2 regions of the Kocuria sp. LUK genome follow, and region 2 is predicted to be linked to the other one. Evidence: predicted binding sites of a transcription regulator. Region 2 holds the regulator's gene; the other holds the start of a gene.
What was found. The regulator HrcA, encoded in region 2, represses chaperone genes, less so after heat shock. The targets are predictions, from matches to a motif close to TTNGCACTCGNNNNNNNCGAGTGCNAA.
Positions count from the first base shown of each region.

Region 1: groL (chaperonin GroEL) is a predicted target of HrcA. The motif match lies at 1,260-1,286, and genes of this name have one in related genera.

Region 1 is NZ_JAJMZI010000003.1:36,704-40,070, forward strand. It holds gene LQU92_RS15230 (DUF3263 domain-containing protein) at 1-323, shown strand, start outside; gene LQU92_RS05805 (hypothetical protein) at 320-550, shown strand; gene LQU92_RS05810 (GNAT family N-acetyltransferase) at 595-1,239, shown strand; gene groL (chaperonin GroEL) at 1,492-3,123, shown strand; gene LQU92_RS05820 (MgtC/SapB family protein) at 3,286-3,367, shown strand, end outside.
Region 2 is NZ_JAJMZI010000001.1:175,626-178,992, forward strand. It holds gene LQU92_RS00790 (DUF3097 domain-containing protein) at 1-759, opposite strand, end outside; gene hrcA (heat-inducible transcriptional repressor HrcA) at 970-1,983, shown strand; gene dnaJ (molecular chaperone DnaJ) at 2,063-3,214, shown strand; gene LQU92_RS00805 (16S rRNA (uracil(1498)-N(3))-methyltransferase) at 3,211-3,367, shown strand, end outside.

The DNA.
Region 1 (3,367 bases), on a different contig from region 2:
AGGGCCACGCCGCCGCGGAGGAGCACCCCGCCCCGGAGGAGCACCCCGCCCCGGAGCACCCCGCCGCGGACGGGCGCACGGACGGGGAGCAGGACGCCGGCGGGCCGGAGGGCCTGGACGAGCTCGACCGGCAGATCCTCGCCCTGGAGAACCTGCAGTGGAAGTACCAGGGCGCCAAGGAGATGGAGATCCGGCGCCGGCTGAACCTCTCGCCGACCCGCTACTACCAGCGGCTCAACGTGCTGCTCGACAGCCGGGCCGCGCTCGCCCACGACCCCATGCTGGTGGCGCGGCTGCGCCGGCAGCGGGGGGACGCCGGATGAGCGTGCCCGCCCGCGACGAGTTCGACGACGTCCCCGAGGGCGGTCCGCGCCAGGGCGCGCACCGCGCCGAGCCGGCCGCCGTCCGGGTCGGGGCCGGGGAGCTCACCGCGATCGTGCTCGCCGGGGTCCTGACCCTCGGGGTCGGCGCGTGGGCGGCCGGGCCCGGTCTCGGTGCCGCCGGGCCCGCCGCGCCCCGTCCCGCCGCCACGGGGCCGGCCGCGCCCTGACCCCGGGCCGCAGCAGCCCACCCGCCCCACGAGAGGACCGACCTGTGCGGATCGACGGCGAGAGAGTGCGCCTGCGGGACTGGACCGAGGCGGACCTGGCCGCCTACGAGGCCTGGATCGTGCCCCCGGAGGACGGCGGCGAGCACGCGTGGCAGCGCACCGACGGGCCCTTCTACCCCAACTTCACCGCCGAGTCCGCGCAGCGCTGGCTGACGGTGCTGCGCGGGCACGTCGAGCAGGCCGACTGGCCGGACCCGCGCGAGACCATGGTCGTCGCCGACGCCCGCGACGACCGGTTCATCGGGCAGGTCTCCTGGTACTGGACCGAGAAGCCCACCGAGGACCCCGGCACCGGCACCCACCTGCTGCCGCTGCGCTCGCTGGGGATCACGATCTACTCCCCGGAGCACTGGCGCGGCGGCTGGGGCACCGAGGCCCTGCGGCTGTGGATCGACCACCTCTTCGCCCGCTCGGACTCCCACCGGCTCGACCTCGAGACGTGGACCGGCAACGAGGGCATGTGCCGGGTCGCGCGCAAGCTCGGCCTCACCGAGGAGGCCCGCTTCCGCCGGGCCCGCAAGGTCGCCGGGCAGTTCCACGACCGGCTCTTCTTCGGGGTCCTCCGGGAGGAGTGGCAGGGGCCGGGCGGGGCCGGCGCGGCGTCGTCGCCGGCCCCGGGCGACACCTGAGCCCGGAGGGCTCAATGGGGTTTGCACTCTCCCCGGACGAGTGCCAAGATTGCGATTAGCACTCAGTCGCGTGGACTGCCAGCGGACCCGGTCCCCGGGCCGGCCCCGGCGTCACGGGCGCGCGAGTGGGAACTCAGCCACCACGGTGAGGTGTCGTGCGGCCCCGGGAAGAGACCGGTGCCGTGCGCGCCGTCCGTCGCGGGCACCGTGGAGGCCGACCGTTTGTCTACCGTCCAGGAGGGACGAAGTTCCATGGCAAAGATGATTGCTTTCGACGAAGAGGCCCGCCGCGGTCTCGAGCGCGGCCTGAACACCCTCGCCGACGCCGTCAAGGTCACCCTCGGCCCGCGCGGCCGCAACGTCGTGCTCGAGAAGGCCTGGGGCGCCCCGACGATCACCAACGACGGCGTGTCCATCGCCAAGGAGATCGAGCTCGAGGACCCCTACGAGAAGATCGGCGCCGAGCTCGTCAAGGAGGTCGCCAAGAAGACCGACGACGTCGCCGGTGACGGCACCACCACCGCGACCGTCCTGGCCCAGGCGCTCGTCAAGGAGGGCCTGCGCAACGTCGCCGCGGGCGCCGACCCCCTGAGCCTCAAGCGCGGGATCGAGAAGGCCGTCGAGGCCGTCACCGAGGAGCTGCTCACCTCCGCCAAGGAGGTCGAGACCGAGGACCAGATCGCCGCCACCGCGTCCATCTCCGCCGGCGACGCCGAGATCGGCCGCCTCATCGCCCAGGCGATGGAGAAGGTCGGCAAGGAGGGCGTGATCACGGTCGAGGAGTCCAACACCTTCGGGCTGGACCTCGAGCTGACCGAGGGCATGCGCTTCGACAAGGGCTACCTCTCCGGCTACTTCGTCACCGACGCGGACCGCCAGGAGGCCGTCCTCGAGGACCCCTACGTCCTCGTCGTCAACTCCAAGATCTCCGCCGTCAAGGACCTGGTCCCCGTCCTGGAGAAGGTCATGCAGGCCGGCAAGCCGCTGCTGATCATCGCCGAGGACGTCGAGGGCGAGGCCCTGGCCCTGCTGGTGCTCAACAAGATGCGCGGCTCCATCAAGTCCGTGGCCGTCAAGGCCCCGGGCTTCGGCGACCGCCGCAAGGCCCAGCTGGCCGACATCGCGATCCTCACCGGCGGCCAGGTCATCACCGAGGAGGTCGGCCTCTCCCTCGAGACCGCCACCCTCGACCTGCTCGGCCAGGCCCGCAAGGTCGTCGTGACCAAGGACGAGACCACCATCGTCGACGGCGCCGGCACCGCCGAGGAGATCGAGGGCCGCGTGGCCCAGATCCGCGCCGAGATCGCCAACTCCGACTCGGACTACGACCGCGAGAAGCTGCAGGAGCGCCTGGCCAAGCTGGCCGGCGGCGTGGCCGTGCTCAAGGCCGGTGCCGCGACCGAGGTCGAGCTCAAGGAGCGCAAGCACCGCATCGAGGACGCCGTGCGCAACGCGAAGGCGGCCGTCGAGGAGGGCATCGTCGCCGGCGGCGGCGTGGCCCTGATCCAGGCCGGCCAGAAGGCCTTCGAGAAGCTGCAGCTCACCGGCGACGAGGCCACCGGCGCCAACATCGTCAAGGTCGCCATCGACGCCCCGCTGAAGCAGATCGCCCTCAACGCGGGCCTCGAGGCCGGCGTCGTGGTCGACAAGGTCCGCGGGCTCGACCAGGGCCACGGCCTCAACGCCGCCACGGGCGAGTACGAGGACCTCATGGCCGCCGGCGTCGCCGACCCGGTCAAGGTCACCCGCTCCGCCCTGCAGAACGCGGCGTCCATCGCCGGGCTGTTCCTGACCACCGAGGCCGTCGTCGCCGACAAGCCGGAGCCCGCGGGCGCCGGCGCCGGCGGCGAGGACGCCATGGGCGGCATGGGCGGCATGATGTGATCGACGGATCCCCGTCGGGCGCCTGAGGCGCCACCGGCACGGGCCGGGCACCCCCTTCTCGCGAGGGGGCGCCCGGCCCGTCGTCGTCCCCGCCCGCACCGGGCGTTCCGCGGGCGCCCGCCGTGGTGTTCAATCGAGGGACCACCCGCCGGAGGAGGTGCCGTGGACGCCGTCGACTGGGGCCCGGTCCCGCTGCAGATCACCCTCGTGGCCGCGGCCTTCGGGCTCACGGCGCTCATCGGCC
Region 2 (3,367 bases):
CACCCGCCCCAGGTCCCCGGGCTCCCGGTGCGGCCACCCCAGCGCCGCCGCCGTGCCCGTCTTCCAGTCCGTGCCCCGCGGCACCTCCGGCCACGCCTCGAAGCCCAGCACCCGCGGCCGCACCGCCTGCCAGATGTCCACGTACGGGTGGCCCAGCACCAGCACGTTGCCCGCCGCCCCCGGCACCCGCATCGTCTCCGCCGCGATCCGCGACTCCTTCGACCCCGCCACCAGGTGGTCCACCAGCACCCCCAGCCGCCGCCCCGGACCCGGCCCGAACTCCCGCACCGCCGCCGGCAGGTCGTCCACCCCGTGCAGCGGCTCCACCACGATCCCCTCCACCGCCAGGTCGTGGCCCCACACCTTCGCCACGAGCTCCGCGTCGTGGTAGCCCTCCACCCACACCCGCGAGGCCTTCGCCGTCGAGGCCCGCAGGCCCTCCACCGCCACCGACCCCGACCGGGTGCGCGCCGGCCGCCGCGGCCCCGCCGCCCGGCGCGGCTCCACGACGACGACGGGCTCGCCCTCCAGGAGGAACCCCGGACCCAGCGGGAACGCCTTCACCCGCCCCCGGCGGTCCTCCAGCCCCATCACCCGCATCCCCCCGATGGTCTCCAGGGACACCACGGCACCGACCCACCCCGTGCCCACGTCCTCCAGCAGCAGCCCCGGCTCCACCGGCACCTCCGCCGAGACCGGCCGCCGCCGCGCGAGGGCGTCGTCGTCGAGGGAGCGCGGCCCCCATCCATAGGTGCTCATCCGTCCATCCCTTCCCGGCCCGCGCACGGGCAACGGGGCCGCGGACCGGCCGGAAGCGTACCAGGCCACACCCCGTGCCCCCGCCCCCCGCCCGGGGGCTACACTGGGGAAACTGGCACTGTGCGCGCCCGAGTGCCAGACCCGGCCCCGCGCCGGGACCACCCACCGCCACCGACGGGCGCCGGACCGGGACCGGGGAAGGAGCGCGACGTGAACCAGCCCAGACGCCTGCAGGTCCTGCAGGCCATCGTCGAGGACTACGTCCGCTACCGCGAACCCGTCGGCTCCAAGGCCCTCGTCGAGCGCCACCGGCTCGGCGTCTCCTCCGCCACCGTCCGCAACGACATGGCCGCCCTCGAGGAGGAGGGCCTCATCGCCGCCCCCCACACCAGCTCCGGGCGCATCCCCACCGACAAGGGCTACCGCACCTTCGTCGACCGCATCGCCGCCGTCAAGCCCCTCTCCGGCCCCGAACGCCGCGCCATCCAGAGCCTCCTCGACGACGCCGCCGACATCGACGACGTCATGGAGCGCACCGTGCGCCTGCTCGCCCAGCTCACCCACCAGGTCGCCGTCGTCCAGTACCCCCACGCCTCCGGCGTCACCGTCCGCCACGTCGAGCTCGTCGACCTCGGCGCCGGCCAGGTCCTCGTCGTCCTCATCCCCACCAACGGCCGCGTCGTCCAGCGCGTCGCCGCCGTCCCCGCACCCCTCGACGAGGACACCCTCCTCGAGCTGCGCGCCCGCGTCCTCGCCGCCACCACCGGCCGCACCCTCACCGAGGTCCACGACGCCCTCGAGCTCGCCGCCGCCACCGCACCCCCCGCCCTGCGCCCCGCCCTCGCCGCCGTCGCCGAGACCGTCTCCGCGCTCGCCGCGGGCTCGACCGAGCACCGCATGGCCATGGCCGGGACCGCGAACCTCGCCCGCGCCACCGGGGACTTCCACCTGAGCATCGGGCCGGTCCTGGAGGCCCTCGAGGAGCAGGTGGTCATGCTCCGGCTGCTCTCCGAGATGGAGCAGGACGCCCGCGGGGTCGCGGTGCGCATCGGCGCCCCCAGCGCCGTGGACCCGCTGGCCGAGGCCGCCGTGGTGGCCACCGGCTACGGCCCGCAGGCCCAGTCCAAGGTGGGCGTGGTGGGGCCCATGCGCATGGACTACCCGTCCACCATGGCCGCCGTGCGTGCGGTGGCCCGCTACCTCTCCCGTATCCTCGGGGGCTGACCCCCGCGGGCCCCGGCCCCCGCCGGCCCCCGCGCAGCACCCGACCAGCATCCCGATCGACCCGACAGAACGGACCACGGTGAGCGATCACTACGAAACCCTGGGCGTGTCCCGCGACGCCAGCCCGGAGGAGATCAAGAAGGCCTACCGGAAGAAGGCCCGCCGGCTGCACCCGGACGTGAACCCCGGCACCGAGGCCGCCGAGGAGTTCAAGCGCGTCTCCCACGCCCACGACGTCCTCTCCGACCCCGAGAAGCGGCGCGTCTACGACGCCACCGGCAACGAGAACGGCACCGACACCGGCTTCGGCGGGGGCTTCCCCGGCACCGGCTTCGGCTTCCAGGACATCTTCGACACCTTCTTCCAGGGCGCCGGCGGCGCCGGGGCGGGCCGCCGCGGCCCGGCCTCCCGCACCCGCCAGGGACAGGACGCGCTGATCAACGTGCGCGTGTCCCTGCGCGACGCCGTCTTCGGCACCGAGAAGAAGATCACGGTCGACACGGCGGTGGTGTGCCCCACGTGCAACGGCACGTGCTGCCAGGAGGGCACCCAGCCCGAGACCTGCGAGGTCTGCCACGGCTCCGGGCAGGTCCAGCGCCAGGTCCAGTCCATCCTCGGCACCGTCGTCACCGCCGCCCCGTGCGCCACCTGCCAGGGCTTCGGCACCGTCATCAAGCACCCCTGCCACGAGTGCTACGGCGAGGGCCGCGTGCGCGACCGCCGCCCGCTGACCGTCAAGATCCCGGCCGGGGTCTCCACCGGCAACCGGATCCGGCTCTCGGGCCAGGGCGAGGCCGGCACCGCCGGGGGCCCCAACGGCGACCTCTACGTCGAGCTCAAGGTCGACCCCGACCCCACCTTCGAGCGGCAGGGCGACGACCTGCACGCCCGCGTGCGCCTGCCCATGACCTCTGCGGCGCTGGGGACCACGCTGACGCTGGAGACCTTCGACGGCGAGCGCGCGCTCTCGGTGGAGCCCGGCACGCAGACGGGGCACACCGTCACCCTCCACGACCTCGGCGCCACCCGCCTGCGCGGCGGGGGCCGCGGCGACCTGCACGTCCACCTCGAGGTCGAGACCCCCTCCGGGCTCGACGACGAGCAGCGCGAGCTCCTCGAGCAGCTCGCCCGGCTGCGCGGCGAGGAGCAGTCCACCGGCACCACGCTGAACTCCCCGGCCGGCTCCGGCGGGTTCTTCTCCCGCCTGCGGGACCGGTTCACCGACCTGTGAGCCGCCCCGTCTTCCGCGCCGACCCCGGCACGCTCGGGGCCGCCGCCCCCGGCGCCGAGGTCGTGGTCACGGGCCCGGAGGCCCGCCACGCCCTGACCGTGCGCCGCCTCGGCGCCGGGGACGGGCTCGAGCTCGTGGACGGGCACGGGCTGC